3 regions of the Shewanella sp. DW31 genome follow, and region 3 is predicted to be linked to each of the others. Evidence: predicted binding sites of a transcription regulator. Region 3 holds the regulator's gene; each other region holds the start of a gene.
What was found. Region 3 encodes LexA, which represses DNA repair genes until DNA is damaged. Its sites were predicted from a motif close to TACTGTATNNNNATACAGTA; they were not measured.
Positions count from the first base shown of each region.

Region 1: a site for LexA is predicted at 3,359-3,378, ahead of GWI56_RS09765 (DNA topoisomerase III). Genes of this name have one in related genera too.
Region 2: a site for LexA is predicted at 2,299-2,318, ahead of recA (recombinase RecA). Genes of this name have one in related genera too.

Region 1 covers NZ_JADWMP020000009.1:81,039-87,056, reverse strand. Annotated here, with positions in the region: gene GWI56_RS09770 (porin) at 1-971, opposite strand, end outside; gene GWI56_RS09765 (DNA topoisomerase III) at 1,220-3,346, opposite strand; gene GWI56_RS09760 (hypothetical protein) at 3,513-3,800, shown strand; gene GWI56_RS09755 (alanine/glycine:cation symporter family protein) at 4,068-5,546, shown strand; gene purF (amidophosphoribosyltransferase) at 5,673-6,018, opposite strand, start outside.
Region 2 covers NZ_JADWMP020000011.1:2,789-8,806, reverse strand. Annotated here, with positions in the region: gene mutS (DNA mismatch repair protein MutS) at 1-2,023, opposite strand, end outside; gene recA (recombinase RecA) at 2,426-3,493, shown strand; gene GWI56_RS10835 (regulatory protein RecX) at 3,568-3,981, shown strand; gene alaS (alanine--tRNA ligase) at 4,301-6,018, shown strand, end outside.
Region 3 covers NZ_JADWMP020000005.1:79,259-85,276, forward strand. Annotated here, with positions in the region: gene plsB (glycerol-3-phosphate 1-O-acyltransferase PlsB) at 1-1,962, opposite strand, end outside; gene lexA (transcriptional repressor LexA) at 2,123-2,743, shown strand; gene GWI56_RS06035 (SulA-like leucine-rich domain-containing protein) at 2,740-3,252, shown strand; gene coxB (cytochrome c oxidase subunit II) at 3,655-5,211, shown strand; gene ctaD (cytochrome c oxidase subunit I) at 5,221-6,018, shown strand, end outside.

The DNA of each region.
Region 1 (6,018 bases), on a different contig from region 3:
TGATATGTCAGTAATACTGTTGGAACGAAACCATTATCATACTGATAAGCAACAATAAACTCTGCTCCAGTTGAATCATATAAATCTCCCCCCACTAATTCGTTTTGCTCACTCTTATGGGCGTTAAAACCTACGTATAAACCGTCAGCATCACGACCTGGAGCATATTGATAGAAACTACCGTATTGGGCGCCAATCCCAATAATTTGGTTAGTGTTATCAACCTCTTGGCCTGCAAGATTTCCGGTAAAATCACCACGATTAAATCCCGCTAGCACTTTAAATTTATCAGTAAAGTTGTAAGTTACACTTGCACCGTAGCTAGGTTCGAAACTCAATTCGGAACCATCTTTCAAGGGAGCACCACTGCCATCATACAAGGCAACATCGCTATTTTGTTTAGAGGCATACTGCACTGCGACATTTAGATTACCAAAAGTATTACGATATTGCAGCGCAGCATCGGCACGTCCTGCCCCTGTTAAACCACCGTCACCGAAGGTATAGGCCCCCACTGACCACCCCGTAAAAGCATTGAGCACATCGGTTGTGTAAGCAACATCATAGTAAGCCCCCCATTGCTTACCAAAACTGATCTTTCCCCATTTCTCATGGGACATCCCTACATAACCCAGTCGATTGAATAAAAAATCTGAATTTTTAGATGCAGATAACTGACCGCCACCTTGGCCTTGCGTGTATATAAGGCCGTCATCACTGGTCACCATATTGATACCCCATTCCGTATGGGCAAAGGAGCTCCAGCCATTTTTCTCTTGACGGTCGAAACGAAAACCAACACGAGAAAAATTATCTATAACGGAAGTTTCATGACCATCATTTAACGCGGCAAAACCTAACCAACCTATCATGTTAACGCTGTTAGTTTGGTCATTATACAACTCAACGGCTTGAGCAGTTCCCATTAACAATAAGCTTGGGATCATCAAAGCGAGCAATGTCTTTTTCATTTCATCTACCTTTAAATTCAGCGAAACCACATATAATTACATGATTTATTTGATATATTATTTTCCCCAATCAATAGTAAGCAGGTTATATGCCACCGGGAGGAAAAGCTGAAAATCAAGGTGTTTTTTAGATACGGATCAGGCAATCTCGAAATATCGTGATTATCGGTTGTTAAATACCGTTAGATAAATTAAATGTCGTTATTACATCAAAAGACAATAACGACATATATGCAACAAGTGTGTCATTACACTGCTGTTGTAGATTTGCGGCTATTAGAAGCTGAACGACTGGTTGATCGAGTTACCGAACTTTTGGAACTGGTCTTTTGGGAAGCATATTTGTTGGAACCATCGTTTTTTGTTGTACCGATACCTTTCGCTGAACTTGATTTTTTAGAATACGACTTATGATAACCAGATTTATTACTTGCCGTTTTACGATAACCTTGGCCTTGTAAACCATTAAGCGCGGTTGGCAGTTGGGCGCCTGCATTCTGGATAAGCGTGGATAAGGTGCCGAGCAGTGGCTGCATAAAGGCTTGATAAGAGGTTTCTTTATGGCAAATGCCATTCAGACTCGCTTCCCAAAGCGCTGTCATATCCGGCGTAGTCGCACTCGCGGGCAAGCTGTTAATCAATCCTTTCCCCACGTCTGTCGAGACAATAGATTTACCTAAGCGTTGTAAAAAACCGCGTTTGAATAGCAATTCGATAATACCTGCACGGGTAGCCTCTGTACCTAATCCGTCGGTTTCTTTAAGAATTTTACGGATCTCAGGATCGGTCACATAACGGCTAATACCCGTCATAGCTCCGAGTAAAGTGGCATCGGTAAAGGCCTTTGGTGGCTGAGTATTTTTCTCCAACAATTCGCCTCGAGTACAATGCAAAGCCTGTCCCAATTTCAAAGGCGGTAATTGGCCGATAAACTCGTCATTCTCCTCATCGTCCTTACCTGCGCTTTCTTCCGTCGACTTGTTGCCACTCGCCTTACTGCCATTTGGCTCTTGGCGGGCAAAGAGTTGCTTCCAGCCGAGGGATTTATCCTGACGCGCCTTGGTATTAAATAAACCACCCTCGATTGTCACTTGCACTGTGGTTTCATTGTAACAATAAGCCGGATAAAACTGGGCTAAGTACTGGCGAGCAACATGAAGATATAACTGCCTCTCACGCTGACTCAAGCTAGATAAGTTAGCCGTCTTCTCTGTGGGGACGATTGCGTGATGGGCGTCCACTTTTTTATCATCCCATGCTTTAGATTTAAGACGGGGATCGGGTGCATCAGCACCTTGCAATAACTCAGCAGCACCGTCACTTATCGCCTTAAGTACCGAAGGCGCAAGGTTATGTTGCTCAACGGGTAAATAACGACTGTCGGAGCGTGGGTAAGTAATGAGTTTATGACGTTCATACAAACTTTGGCAGGTATCGAGCACATCCTTAGCACTCATACCAAACCGTTTGGCCGCATCAATCTGTAACGCGGATAAGCTGTAGGGCAATGGTGGATTCTGTTTCTTGTCCTTAGCCACTAATTGAGTGACTAAGGCGGGCTTATCACTGATGCGACTCACCACATTTTGCGCTAACCCTCTCACTAACACTCGTCCTTCTTCATCCATATAAGGCTGACAAGCTTCGCTAGGTTGCCACTTGGCGCTGAAAGTTTCTTGCTTCTCGGTCGCCAAATGCGCTAGTACTTCATAAAAAGGCTTAGATTGAAAGTGGGCAATCTCTTCATCACGGCGCACCACTAGCCCAAGCAATGGCGTTTGTACTCGGCCGACGGATAACACGCCTTGATAACCGACCTTTTTACCTTGGATGGTGTACGCACGCGTCATATTCATGCCATAGAGCCAATCGGCACGACTGCGGGCTAAGGCCGATGTGGATAAAGGAATAAACTCGCGATTACTGCGTAGCTGCGTTAGAGCCCGTTTTACAGCTTGTGGGTTTAAGTCACTGATCAGTAAACGCTGGGTTTGATGTAGCTTGTCCCCCGTCACGCCAAGATAGGCAATCACTTCATCCACGAGTAACTGCCCTTCGCGGTCGGGATCGCCCGCGTTAACCAGCGTGTTGGCTTGTTTGACTAATCGTTTTAGCACTGTGAGTTGGCTGCGGGTCGCAGCCTTAGGCTTTAGTTGCCACTTGTCTGGCACTATTGGCAAATGCTCGAATTTCCAAGACTTAAATTCGGGATTATAGGCATCAGGTTCTGCTTGCTCGAGCAAGTGACCAACGCACCAAGACACACAATCGCCATTGGCGGCTTCGATAAATCCATCGCCTTTTTTATGGGGTTTAGGCAATACATCGGCAATGGCCCGCCCTAGGCTAGGTTTTTCTGCGATATAGAGAATCATACAAACACCAAGCACTGGATATAATTACAGTACAATTTAGCCCAAACGCCAGTTGAGTGCAAATTTCTGTAGTAAACCGAGCTTAAATGTAAAAGCTTAAGTGTAAATTCAATTGCGAATGATTCTCAACAATGCATAAGATACACTAAATAACTAAGGAGTAACTATGAGACAGTTTGCAATAAATGCGCGACAGGCTATGACAATAACTCCAGCATTAATATTAAGATTCAATCAGTTATTGATATTCCATAGCTTAATGTTACTCGCAATAAGCATGCTCACCAGTACCTGGCTGGGACAAATGAAAATCATCGATATGCCGTTAGCATGGGGATTCATTCTCGTCATTCCTATTGCTGTGAGTGTATCTCTATTACTCAGCCACCAAATCACGCGCCATAGCTTAAGCAGCTTATTCGGCGTGTGGATGCTACTTTGGGTAATGGGATAACTGACATTCATAATAAATCACTACCGTATTTCGAGTTAACTCGCCCCTCCGCTCTATTTATCCATGCTAAAACTCAATTTCAAAACACATTGGTTTCAAATATTTAACACTTTAACTATGAAGCTCCCAAAAAAATAGTTATGTTGAGTATCTTGGATATTTACAAAAAATGTCTTAATCAAAAGTGAATGTCCTAACTCAACATCTGTTGAATAACCGTAAACCTAAAAACTCTGCTAAAACAACACAATAAAGGAATCGGAGTCTATGAATGAGATTGTCAACGCGATCAATAGTGTAATTTGGAGCCCTGCACTTATTTTTCTTTGCCTAGGTGTCGGGCTCTATTTCTCCCTTCGCACTCGATTTTTACAGCTGCGCCATCTGCCAGAAATGATCCGCCTGATGTTTGATGGTAAGAGTACTGATGCGGGAGTGTCGTCTTTTCAAGCACTCGCGATGACATTAGCGGGTCGAGTCGGTACAGGTAACATTGCAGGGGTTGCCACAGCAATCACCTTTGGTGGTCCTGGCGCTTTATTTTGGATGTGGATGGTTGCCTTTCTCGGTGCCAGCTCCGCCTTCGTTGAATCTACCTTAGGTCAAGTCTATAAAGAAAAAATCAATGGCGAGTATCGTGGTGGGCCTGCTTTTTATATTGAAAAAGGCTTAGGCATGAAATGGTATGCATGGGTATTTGCAATTGCGACCATATTTGCTTGCGGGATCCTGCTGCCAGGCGTACAAGCTAACTCGATAGGTTCAAGTTTAAAAACCGCTTTCAACATAGATCCTAATGTGACGGCAGCCATACTGGCCATGCTTCTTGGTTTTATCATTTTTGGCGGTGTAAAACGTATCGCTCACTTTGCCAGTGCCGTCGTCCCCTTTATGGCACTGGGTTACATCATAGTGGCTTGTGTCATCATAGCGCTAAATATTGGCCAGCTACCGGGTATTTTATGGTTAATTATCAAAAGTGCCTTTGGCTTTGATGCGGGTTTTGGTGCCATTTTAGGCTTAGCCATCATGTGGGGGGTAAAGCGGGGTATTTACTCCAACGAAGCGGGTCAAGGTACAGCGCCACATGCCTCATCTGCAGCGGCGGTAAGCCATCCAGCCAAACAAGGGTTAGTTCAAGCTTTTTCTGTGTATATCGACACCTTATTCGTTTGCTCTGCAACTGGTTTCATGCTGCTCATTACAGGACTGTATAATGTTCAGGGCCCAGACGGTGCGGCGCTCTATACAGGCATTGCCGGAGTCGCTGCAGGACCAGGCTACGTACAAACGGCAATGGAAAGTATGATGCCAGGATTTGGCAATATCTTTGTGGCTATCGCACTGTTCTTCTTCGCCTTTACGACCATAGTGGCTTATTACTACATTGCTGAGACCAACATTGCCTATATTAACCGTAAAGTAAATCATCCTTGGTTCATGGTCGTTCTCAAAGTCGTGATCATTGGCTCAACCGTATACGGCACAGTTAAAACGGCTGATATGGCTTGGGGAATGGGTGACATTGGTGTCGGACTCATGGCATGGCTCAATATTATTGCCATTATTCTATTGAGGAAAACCGCATTCACTTGCCTTAAAGATTATGAATCACAGCAAGCACTCGGCATAGAGCCACTTTTCGACCCGGTAAAACTGGGTATTAAAAATGCGGATTACTGGGTTGAACGTAAGCACGCTGAAGAAAATGTAATGACTGAAACAGCGCAACGCATAAATACGTAGACGTTACCACTATGATCCGTTAAGCAAATATAAGCCATTAAAAAGCCAGTGATTTCTCACTGGCTTTTTTGTATCGTTTAGAACAAAAAGGACACAAACTTTACGATACTAAATGACTCACAATCCTTATGGGTGACAGACGTTATGCAGCTCTAAGTTAGTGCCGATATCTTTATTTCGATCGGCTTTGGCATCGTCATTACGCAGTTGCGTCAAGTGATCTAAATACGCTTGGTCAACGTCGTTCGTGATGTAGTGACCATCAAATACGGACGTTTCGAAACGTTTAATCGCAGGATTCTCCATTCTTACCGCTTCAATTAAATCGGGCAAGTCTTGGAAAATAATGCCATCAGCACCAATTAACTTGGCGATTTCATCGGCATCACGACCGTGGGCAATAAGCTCATTCGACGTTGGCATGTCAATACCGTACACGTTCGGGAAACGAATTTCCGGTGCGGCAGAGGCA
Region 2 (6,018 bases), on a different contig from region 3:
TAAAGGTTGAGCGGCCAGAGGCCAGATCGTCTGATGCGCCAATACGGGTAAAGATGCGATCAATTGGGCCAATCAGGGCGCGATCTGCTGGCACAAAACAACCAATATGGGCCATCAGCGTAATCAAGGCGACTTGACGCATATAGGTCGATTTACCGCCCATGTTGGGTCCGGTGACAATCAACATACGTCTTTGATTGTGCAAGGTCACTGGGTTAGCGATAAACGGCGTTTGGCTAACACGCTCCACCACTGGATGGCGACCTGCGTCTATTTGTACGCCGATATCTTGGCTCAGCTCTGGACAAGTGTAGCCTAAGGCTTCGGCACGCTCGGCAAAGTTACTCAGTACATCAAGCTCAGCCGCTGCTCTAGCAAAAGCCTGTAATTCATGTAATTTCGGCAGAATAAGATCGAATAACTGTTCCCATAACTGCTTTTCGAGTGCCAGCGCTTTACCTTGGCTCGAGAGGACTTTTTCTTCGTATTCCTTAAGTTCGGGCGTGATATAACGCTCCATATTCTTAAGGGTTTGACGTCGTTGATAATTGAGCGGCACCTGCGAGGATTGCAAGCGGCTCACTTCAATGTAATAGCCGTGTACACGGTTATAGCCGACTTTAAGTGTGTTGATACCTGTACGTTCTTTTTCTCTGGCTTCGAGTTGTACTAAGTAATCACTCGCTCCTTCGCTAAGACCGCGCCATTCATCTAGTTCGCTGTTGTAGCCTTCACGGATCACTCCGCCATCGCGGATAAGCATGGGAGGATTATCGACTATCGCGCGCTCAAGTAGGGCTTGCTCAGCGGGGAACTCACCTAAGTGTTGCCGTAATTGAGTCGTGTGTGGCGCGCTCAGTGTACTTAAACTCAGTTGTAATTCAGGCAATAAGCCCAGTGCTTGACGTAAACGTGCAAAGTCCCTTGGACGGGCAGTACGCAGGGCTAACCTTGCCATGATACGTTCGATATCGCCAAGTGCCTTTAACTGCTCATGCAAACCTTCGTGGGCTGCGGTATCGAGGAGTTCAGTCACCGCCTGTTGGCGCGCCTTGATTTGCTTAGGATCTCGCAGAGGCTGATGGATCCAGCGTTGTAACATACGGCTGCCCATAGGCGTTGCGGTATTATCCAATACTGCCGCTAAGGTATTATCGCGGCCACCGGCAAGGTTTTGAGTTAATTCTAAATTTCGGCGAGTTGCCGCATCGAGTACTATGCTATCGGTTTGATTGAAGCGGATAATGGCATTGATATGGGGCAGTGCCGTGCGCTGTGTGTCTTTGACATATTGCATCAAGCAACCCGCAGCTTGCAGTGATAAACGTGCATCTGCGATACCAAAACCATGTAAGTCTTTAGTTCCAAACTGGGCCAGTAGTAACTTGATACTCGTATCGTAATCAAATTCCCACTCGGGGCGACGGCGTTTGCCTTTAAAACCGTTAAGTAGACCTAGTTCACCAAAGTCTTCACTGTAGAGAATTTCAACGGGATTAGTGCGTTGCAATTCCGCTTCTAATGACTCTCGCGTGTCGAGCTCTGCAATCACAAAACGTCCGGATGAAACATCTAATGTGGCATAACCAAAACCGACTTTACCTTGATAAACCGCGGCTAACAGATTGTCTTGGCGTTCCTGCAGCAACGCTTCGTCGGTTAAAGTGCCTGGCGTGACAATTCGCACCACTTTACGTTCTACTGGCCCTTTAGATGTCGCGGGATCGCCAATCTGTTCGCAAATCGCAACTGATTGACCAATTTGAACTAATTTTGCAAGATAGCCTTCCACAGCATGGTAAGGAAGTCCCGCCATCGGAATAGGATCGCCACCACTTTTACCGCGCGCAGTGAGTGAAATGCCTAACAGCTCAGAAGCGCGTTTAGCATCGTCATAAAACAACTCGTAGAAGTCACCCATGCGATAAAACAGCAACATATCGTGATGTTCTGCTTTCATCGTCAAGTACTGACGCATCATAGGAGTATGTTTTTCTAAATCATCGGTATCAATTACATTCATTAAATCGTTATCGTCCGTTGTGACTGCCTAAAGGCGATACAGTTTGTGTGGTTAAGGGTGATTAAGCGCTATGGAAGCGGAAGACTGCTGTACAATTTTCAGCTAAAAAGACCACGCAAAATTTGTTGCGCCAATCTTAGCAATAATTTAGCGAAAATTGAGCCCTTAACGATGGATATTGATCAAAGGGAGCTATTATCTGATTTGATATTCGCTAAAACCTTGGCCATATTAAAAATCCTATCAGCTAAAAATAATTCAGTCACAGGTATTGATACTGTATGATTGTACAGTATACTAGTCAGCAGAATTAAGACAAAAAGCGCGGCTTTTTGAATTACCCGTTTGTAAATTGAATATCACTTTTGACAGCTTAATGCTTGTCTTGATGAGGGAACAGGAATGAAGGTCGATCCAAATAAAGAGAAAGCACTTGCTGCGGTATTGATCCAAATTGAGAAACAATTTGGTAAAGGCTCCATCATGAAGCTGGGCGAAGATCGCTCTATGGATGTTGAGACCATTTCTACCGGTTCTCTGTCTCTGGACGTTGCTTTAGGTGCTGGCGGTTTGCCAATGGGTCGTATCGTTGAGATCTATGGTCCTGAATCATCAGGTAAAACAACACTGACTTTAGAAGTGATTGCCGCCGCGCAACGTGAAGGCAAAACCTGTGCCTTTATCGATGCAGAGCATGCATTAGACCCTATTTATGCTAAAAAATTGGGCGTAGATATTGATAACCTGCTGTGTTCGCAACCGGATACCGGCGAACAAGCGCTTGAGATTTGTGATGCTTTAACTCGTTCAGGCGCTGTTGACGTTATCGTAGTTGACTCAGTGGCGGCATTAACGCCTAAAGCTGAAATCGAAGGCGAAATTGGTGATTCTCACATGGGTCTAGCGGCGCGTATGATGAGCCAAGCCATGCGTAAACTTGCGGGTAACTTAAAGCAATCTAACACCTTACTTATCTTCATCAACCAAATTCGGATGAAAATTGGTGTGATGTTCGGTAACCCAGAAACTACAACCGGTGGTAACGCGCTGAAGTTTTATGCTTCTGTTCGTCTAGACATTCGCCGCACTGGTGCCATTAAAGACGGCGATGAAGTGGTCGGTAACGAAACTCGCGTTAAAGTGGTGAAAAATAAGGTTGCAGCGCCGTTTAAGCAAGCTGAGTTCCAAATCCTTTATGGCCAAGGTATTAACCGTACTGGTGAGTTAGTAGACTTAGGCGTAGCCCATAAGTTGATTGAAAAAGCGGGCGCTTGGTACAGCTATAAAGGTGACAAAATCGGCCAAGGTCGTGCTAATGCTGGCAAATATCTGACTGAAAACCCAGCTATTGCTGCTGAAATTGACAAGACGCTACGTGAGTTGCTTTTGAGTAATCCGAGTGCCTTGGCTGCCAAAGCTGATGATAGCATTGAGGACAATATTGATTTAGAGACAGGCGAAGTATTCTGAGTCAGTCAGCCCATCAAATTGCGGTCGCGCTGTTAGCGCGCCGCGATTATTCCCGTTTACAAATCCGCGATAAATTGCTCGAAAAAGGTTTCGAACTTAACGATATCGAACCTGTACTCGATGCTTGCGAATCCTCCGGTTTTATTAATGATGCTCGTTATGCCGAACTGTTGGTGCGAAGCCACATCAGTCGAGGCCACGGTGCAATACGCATCCGCCAAGCAATCGCACAGAAAGGCTTATCTAAAGACTGCATTGAAGCCGCTTTGGTTAATTGTGATTGTGATTGGTTTGAGCTAGCAAAAGATAAAGCCACCAAAAAATACGGTGTACCTCGCGTAACAGAAGTGAAGGGCTCTAAAGCTCGGGATCTCATCGCAAAGGAAAAGGCCAAACGAGTGCGTTTTTTAATGGGTCAAGGCTTTAGCTACGATCAAATCACTTACGCACTAGATTCAGATCCCAATGATCTCGATGAAGATTATTAAATTTGGAGCTAAGACTGTAAAAGCTCATCTAAATATCATCAATGAGTCTTGTCCATTTCGTACTTCACATTAGACTCACTTGCTTAAATATTGTCCGTGCCGCGATAAACTTACGCCGTCTTTATTTGTGCTTTATCCTGTCGTTTTGCTTCTAGTGACTCTGGTGTGGGCGATTCACGCTAAAATATTAAATTCCTGATGTGTATATCACCAATCAAGACTGGTCGTCCTTCCTTAGTCTGCTTATAATGCTGGGCAAATAGAAATACGGCTAGCCTAAGGCGTAGCTGGTAATGCTTACCCAATTCAGGATGATTTCATGTATCAAACTACAGCAGAGCTCAGAAGCGCTTTCCTCGAATTTTTCCGCAGCAATGGTCATCAAGTTGTGGACAGTAGTTCATTAGTGCCAGGCAACGATCCCACTCTTTTATTTACCAATGCAGGCATGAACCAGTTCAAGGACGTGTTTCTTGGCATGGACAAGCGCAATTATACGCGTGCGACCACTGCTCAACGTTGTGTACGCGCTGGTGGTAAACATAACGATTTGGATAACGTTGGCTACACAGCACGTCATCACACCTTTTTCGAAATGCTAGGTAACTTCAGTTTTGGAGATTATTTTAAAGAAGAAGCGATTCGTTTGGGCTGGACTTTTTTAACTGAAACGTTAAAGCTGCCGAAGGAACGTCTGTGCGTCACTATTTATCAGACAGATGATGAAGCCTTTGAAATCTGGAATAAAAAAATTGGTGTCGCTGCCGAGAACATCATACGTATCGGTGACAATAAAGGTGCTGCCTTTGCGTCAGATAACTTCTGGCAAATGGGTGATACCGGTCCTTGTGGTCCATGTACTGAGATTTTTTATGATCATGGTGATCATATTTGGGGCGGACGTCCTGGCAGTCCTGAAGAAGATGGTGATCGTTTCATCGAAATCTGGAACATCGTTTTCATGCAGTACAACCGTCAAGCATCGGGTGAAATGTTACCTTTGCCTAAGCCCTCGGTTGATACAGGCATGGGGATTGAGCGTATTGCTGCGATTATGCAGGGCGTACATTCTAACTACGAAATCGATATTTTTCGTACTTTGATTGCTAAAGCCGCAGAGGTCATTGGTGTTAGTGACTTATCTGAAAAGTCGCTGCGAGTCATTGCCGATCATATCCGTTCATGTGCATTTTTAATTGCCGATGGCGTTATGCCGTCGAACGAAGGTCGCGGTTATGTGCTGCGCCGTATTATTCGCCGCGCAGTTCGCCATGGTAACAAGTTAGGTGCGACCGAAGCTTTCTTCTATAAGCTGGTTCCGTCTTTGATTGCGGTGATGGGCGATGCAGCAAAAGGGTTAGCTGAGACTCAAGCGATTGTTGAAAAAGCACTGAAAGCGGAAGAAGAGCAATTTGCCCGTACGCTTGAACGTGGTTTAGGCATTTTAGATACTGCCTTAAACGAGTTGAAAGGTGACACTTTAGACGGTGAAACCGTATTTAAGCTGTATGACACCTATGGCTTCCCAATGGATTTGACCGCTGATGTCTGCCGTGAGCGCAACATCATTGTCGATGAAGCTGGTTTCGAAGTCGCCATGGCTGAACAACGTAGCCGCGCACAAGCTGCCGGTAACTTTGGTGCAGATTATAACGCTGCGCTGAAAATTGATGCTGAAACTGCATTCAGTGGTTACACCGAATTAGCGGGTCAAGCTAAGGTCACCGCGATTTATCAAAATGGTGAGTCAGTGACGGCGATCAAAGCGGGTGATGAAGCCGTTGTCGTGCTCGATGTAACCCCTTTCTACGCGGAATCTGGCGGTCAAGTAGGCGATAAAGGCCAATTGGTTGCGAACGGTATTGAGTTTACGGTAAACGATACGCAAAAGTATGGTCAAGCAACGGGCCATCAAGGTGTTTTGGCTACAGGTAGCTTGAGCGTTGGCCAAGTTATTGAAGCGAAAGTGGACAAAAAACTGCGTCACCGTACTCAGTTAAACCATTCTGTTACGCATTTACTGCATGCCGCACTGCG
Region 3 (6,018 bases):
GGCTTTCAGCAGTGGATAAAAATCGGCAACGATTGAAACCACTTGCTGGCGCAGGATCTGTTCATTGTGGGTTAAACAACTCGCAATTAATGAAGGAACAATAAATAAGTGAATGATATTGTTACGATAGTAAGTCATAGACACAGCCTGACTCGCTTCGATAGACACTATTTCCCCTAAAGGATCGGCACTAACAACAAACTTGTTCAGCTCTAAACCTTGCTGCACTAAATGCTTACCATCACCTTCGGCAACAGATGTATAAGAAGTGTAAGGCACTTTTTTGAGTAGGGTCAGATACAAATCAAGCTGACGCTCCAGCAGACTACGTTCTAAGGCGTTTTGATCTGTCGCCAGTAAAACTAAGCTAGTCAAAGTCACAGAACTCGCGGCTGCGGCATCATTGATACGCGTCATCACCCGATTAGCCAGCACGTTTACCGCTGGCGTTAACCAACTTGGTTTCTGCTCGGGATCATCGGCCAACTCAGCACGCCAGTTTGGCGCACGCTCATTTAAGAAATTTTGCAGGGTAATAGGCTCGCCAAAATTCACATAACCTTGGCCGAAATTACCTAATTTACGAATGGCACCGAACACCTGCCACACAGATTCTTTTTTCTTTTTCTTACCGCTTAACTCTTTATGGTAAGTCGCTACTTCCATCACATGGTCATAGCCTAAATACACTGGCACAAGTGTGACAGGACGTTCAATACCGCGCAGTACGCTGTTCATCGTCATGGCGATCATGCCAGTTTTCGGCGCCAACAGACGGCCAGTACGTGAACGGCCACCTTCGGAGAAGTATTCCACCGAATAACCTTTAGCAAACAGCTGATCTAAATACTCACGAAATACTGCGGTGTACAGCTTGTTACCATTAAAACTACGGCGGATGAAGAAGGCACCACCGCGACGGAACATAGGTCCCGCGGGCCAGAAATTGAGGTTGATGCCAGCAGCAATGTGCGGCGGAACCATGCCTTGATAATACAAAATATACGATAACAGCAGGTAATCCATGTGGCTGCGATGGCAAGGCACATAAACAATCTCGTGGCCATCGTGGTGCAGCTGGCGAACTTGCTCGGCGCCTTTAATGTTGATCCCGCTGTAAAGCTTGTTCCACAGCCAAGTTAAGAAACGCTCGGCAATACGCACTAAACTGTCTGAGTAATCGGCAGCGATTTCATCGAGGTACTCAATAGCCGTCTCGCGCGCTTGGGTCTCAGAAATCTTTTTACTGGCCGCTTCTTCTTGAATCGCCTTGCGCAGCGACTCAGATTTGAGCAACGAATGAAACAGTGCTTGGCGGTTTGGCAGCACAGGCCCTGTCATTACTTTACGTTGACGACGGAAATGCACGCGCGCAACCCGTGCTAACTTATGGGCAATTCCCATGTCGGTGCCATGTTCGTCAGCCATGTAACGCAGGGATACGGCATTCGAAAACTGCACGAAGTTATGTCGACCTAAGAACAGAATCATCAAGCACTTGCGCAGCCAAGTCGGGTTTTCCCGCTCAAATACGGCCGCCTTCATAGTGTCGTCTTCTTTCCCTGGCGTGCGACCCCAATACAAGCTCACGGGTACTAGTTGAATATCTAATTCAGGACGTTCCTTATGCACGGCTAACAAACGCATAAAGCATTCGAGGAAAGGCTCATTACCAGCACGCTCGCCAAACAGTGGCTTACGTCCTTGAAGACAGACAACCCGAGGCGCAGTCACACCATTAGCCACTAGAGGCTCATAAGGGCTTGGTAAACCTAACTTAGCCGTTATTTCGCTCAAAGCAGCGATGTCACTGAGTGATTCTGTTTTCATCACATAAACAAGGGGTCTGGAAGCATCCAGATTCAGATCGGCAAAGGGATCCTGAGGCACCACAATAGTGTGCACTAAGTGTTTTTGGATCCAACGTAATGATTTCAACCAAAGAGAGTCGTGTTTAGGCATTATTCTTATGCAATTAAGTGCGTTTACTAGCCCGATAGAATACCAGACTATGGGCAATATTCGCTAATTCTCTCCAACATAGCTAAAAAGTGGTTAATACTTGCGCTGCAAATAATACTGTATATACTAACAGTAACTGTATAGAAAAACAGGAAACACCATGAGACCTTTGACGCCACGCCAAGCTGAAATTTTAGAGCTAATTAAACGAAATATTGCCGATACTGGCATGCCACCCACTCGGGCAGAAATCGCAACCCGTTTAGGTTTTAAGAGCGCCAATGCGGCTGAAGAACACCTTAAAGCGTTGGCGAAAAAGGGCTGCATTGAGATCATGCCAGGCACATCTCGGGGCATTCGTCTACCTGCGGAAATCGAAGATTTGACTGAAACAGGTTTACCGCTCATCGGCCAAGTGGCCGCGGGTGAACCTATCCTCGCCCAAGAACATGTTGAACAGTACTACCAAGTCGACCCAAGCATGTTCCATCCCGCCGCCGATTTTTTACTGCGAGTAAAAGGCGACAGCATGAAAAATATCGGCATTCTCGAAGGTGATTTGCTGGCAGTTCATAAAGTAGAACAAGCTAGAAATGGTCAAGTGGTTGTCGCTAGAGTCGATGACGATGTCACTGTTAAACGTTTCGAAAAAAAAGGTAATGTGGTCTATCTACATGCCGAAAATGAAGATTACTCCCCGATTAAAGTGGATTTAGGCTTCCAAAGTTTAACAATTGAAGGACTCGCCGTCGGTGTGATCCGTAATGGAGATTGGCTATGAATAAACTACTTGGCAATGCCCCCCGCCATCCGGGCTTGTGGCTCGATGAAGTCCGTGATGCCGACTATGACTGGCACCATGCGCCCATCGCCTGCATGCCAACTAAGACTCAAGGTCGCCAAGAATTAATTCATCTGAGTGCACAACTCGCTCAGTTAAGCCAACAGGGCCGTTGGTTAGTGCTCATCAACCCACCAAGTATTGGCTACAAGCAAATGCTCGCCAGTGCAGGTGTGCGTATGGATAGAGTCTTGCTGGTACATGCTAAAGATGAAGTCGAAACCCTGTGGGCGATGGAAAAAGCCCTGACAAGTGGTACGTCCAGTGCAGTCATTACTTGGACTCAATCATTAGATGCGCGGGATAATCGACGCCTACAAATCGTGGCTAAAAGTGCCCGAGCTATGGGCATAGTGCTTGAAGACGTAAACAGTCACTTACATGCCGACGTACGCATTGAGCAAGGCAATCTCTTCGGTCAGCAATCTTTTTTTAGCTCTGTACACTAAATATTCATTTAATTTTTTACCTTGAAAGCCGCCTCACCTATGAATGTGAGGCTTTTTTTGGCAATTTTTCAGATAATTAGATAAATAAGTGATCTTGATCAATATTTAAACAGCAAGTATGGTTGGTTAAGTCGGTGATGATATATCACCTTCCGTGGTCAATGAATCGAGTATTTATCGAACTCGAAGCGCCACTAAAAATAGAGAACAGATTTATTTCAGCAGTATGTGCCAGCGTGGCTAATTACCAGCAGTAACAATACTTGATTAAAAGTAACAGCCGCCAACGCACGTTGAAGTCAAAAAAGCTTTTTTGGGAACTGAAGAGTTTGCATAGAGTTGAGACTTACTGTGTTGCTCTTCTTTGTAGTTGCTATTCGCAATTGGCAGAGGAGAAGTCTTGTGAAGCAATTGTTGTATTGTTTACTCGTGGTGCTTTTCGCACCACCGTTGACCGCCGCGGACATGCGGTTCAACATGACCCCTGGCGTGACCGAGATCAGTGGCAAGGTTTATCACTTGCACATGACCATCTTGTATATCTGCTGCGCAATAGGCCTAGTGGTCTTTGGCGTCATGATTTACGCCATGATCAACCACAGAAAATCCAAAGGCGCTGTCGCGTCCCACTTTCACGAAAGCACTAAAGTTGAAATCGCTTGGACGATTCTGCCATTTATCATTTTGATCTTAATGGCGATTCCAGCGACAAAAACTTTAATCGCAATGGAAGATCCCAGTAACGCCGATCTCACCGTAAAAGTCACGGGTTCCCAATGGAAATGGCATTACAGCTATTTCGATCAAGATATTGATTTTTATAGCATACTGACAACACCCAGAGCACAAATCGAAGGCACCGAAACCAAGGGTGAAAACTATCTATTGGAAGTCGATAAACCGCTCGTTCTACCGATAAACCGCAAAATCCGCTTTCTGATGACTTCAGAGGATGTCATCCATTCTTGGTGGGTGCCCGCCTTTGCAATTAAGAAAGATGCCAATCCAGGATTTATCAATGAGGCCTGGACTCGCATCGACAAACCCGGCATTTACCGTGGTCAATGCGCCGAGCTCTGCGGTAAAGACCATGGTTTTATGCCTATCGTAGTACAAGCGTTACCCGAAGCCGAGTTTGAGGCTTGGGTCACAGAGCAGAAACAAGCCGCAGGTGCTGCGGCTGAAGCCGCTCAAGCCGCTTTATCACAAACCCTAAGTAAAGAAGAGTTGATGACTCAAGGTGAACAAGTTTACCTCGGGCACTGCGCAGCCTGCCACCAGCCCAATGGCGAGGGTTTACAAGGCGTATTCCCACACCTCAAAGGCAGTCCGATAGCTACGGGACCGCTCAGCGGCCACCTTGAAATTGTGCTCAACGGTAAAACAGGTACGGCCATGCAAGCCTTTAGTAAGCAATTGAGCGCACAAGAAATTGCCGCTGTGATTACTTATGAGCGTAATGCTTGGGGCAATAATACTGGCGATGCTGTGCAGGCCAAAGATGTCAATGAGCACATAAACGGCAGTGCTGGCACACAGGCACCTGCTACCACACCAGCCAACACGGCCCCAACTCCCGCACCTACAACTGAGCCCGCAGCAGTTGTCGACTCCGCAACCATAGTCGATCCGGCGAGTCTCCCCACGCTCACCCATGAGGCACTGATGGCCGAAGGTGAAACTGTCTACACCACCACTTGCGCGGCCTGCCATCAGTTAACGGGAGCTGGCATACCACCTGCCTTCCCCGCCCTCGCTGGCAGTGCTATCGCCACAGGGCCCGTCGCCAATCATCTCGATATTGTGATGCACGGTAAAACGGGCACGGCTATGCAGGCATTTGGCAAACAACTCAGCCCACAGCAACTCGCAGCAGTCATAACCTATGAGCGCAATGCTTGGGGTAACAATACCGGCGATACAGTGCAACCTGCTGATATCGCAAGTCATGGACAGTAGGGGATAATGATGAGCACTACGACTCAAGATCAAACCGCAGCCCATGATGACCATCATCATGGTGCGCCAAAGGGCATCATGCGCTGGCTGCTAACCACCAACCATAAAGATATAGGTACTTTGTATTTATGGTTCAGCTTCATTATGTTCTTAACCGGTGGCGCTATGGCCATGGTGATCCGCGCTGAACTCTTTCAACCTGGATTACAATTGGTCGAGCCCAACTTTTTCAACCAAATGACAACTGTTCATGGGCTGATCATGGTATTCGGTGCGGTAATGCCAGCCTTTACAGGGCTCGCTAACTGGCTGATCCCTATGATGATAGGGGCGCCCGATATGGCGCTGCCACGGATGAATAACTGGAGTTTTTGGATACTCCCCTTCGCCTTTACTATTCTTCTCAGTTCGCTATTTATGGAAGGTGGCGGACCTAACTTTGGTTGGACCTTCTACGCACCACTATCAACAACTTATAGCCCAGATAGCACGGCGCTCTTTGTATTTTCTATTCACATCATGGGGATAAGTTCGATCATGGGCGCAATCAACGTGATTGTGACCATAGTGAATTTACGCGCGCCAGGCATGACATGGATGAAGTTACCATTGTTTGTGTGGACTTGGCTTATCACGGCATTCCTACTGATCGCGGTTATGCCCGTACTCGCGGGCGCAGTGACTATGGTGCTGACCGATAAGTTTTTCGGCACGAGTTTCTTCGATGCGGCTGGCGGCGGCGATCCTGTGATGTTCCAACATATTTTCTGGTTCTTCGGCCACCCTGAAGTCTACATCATGATCTTG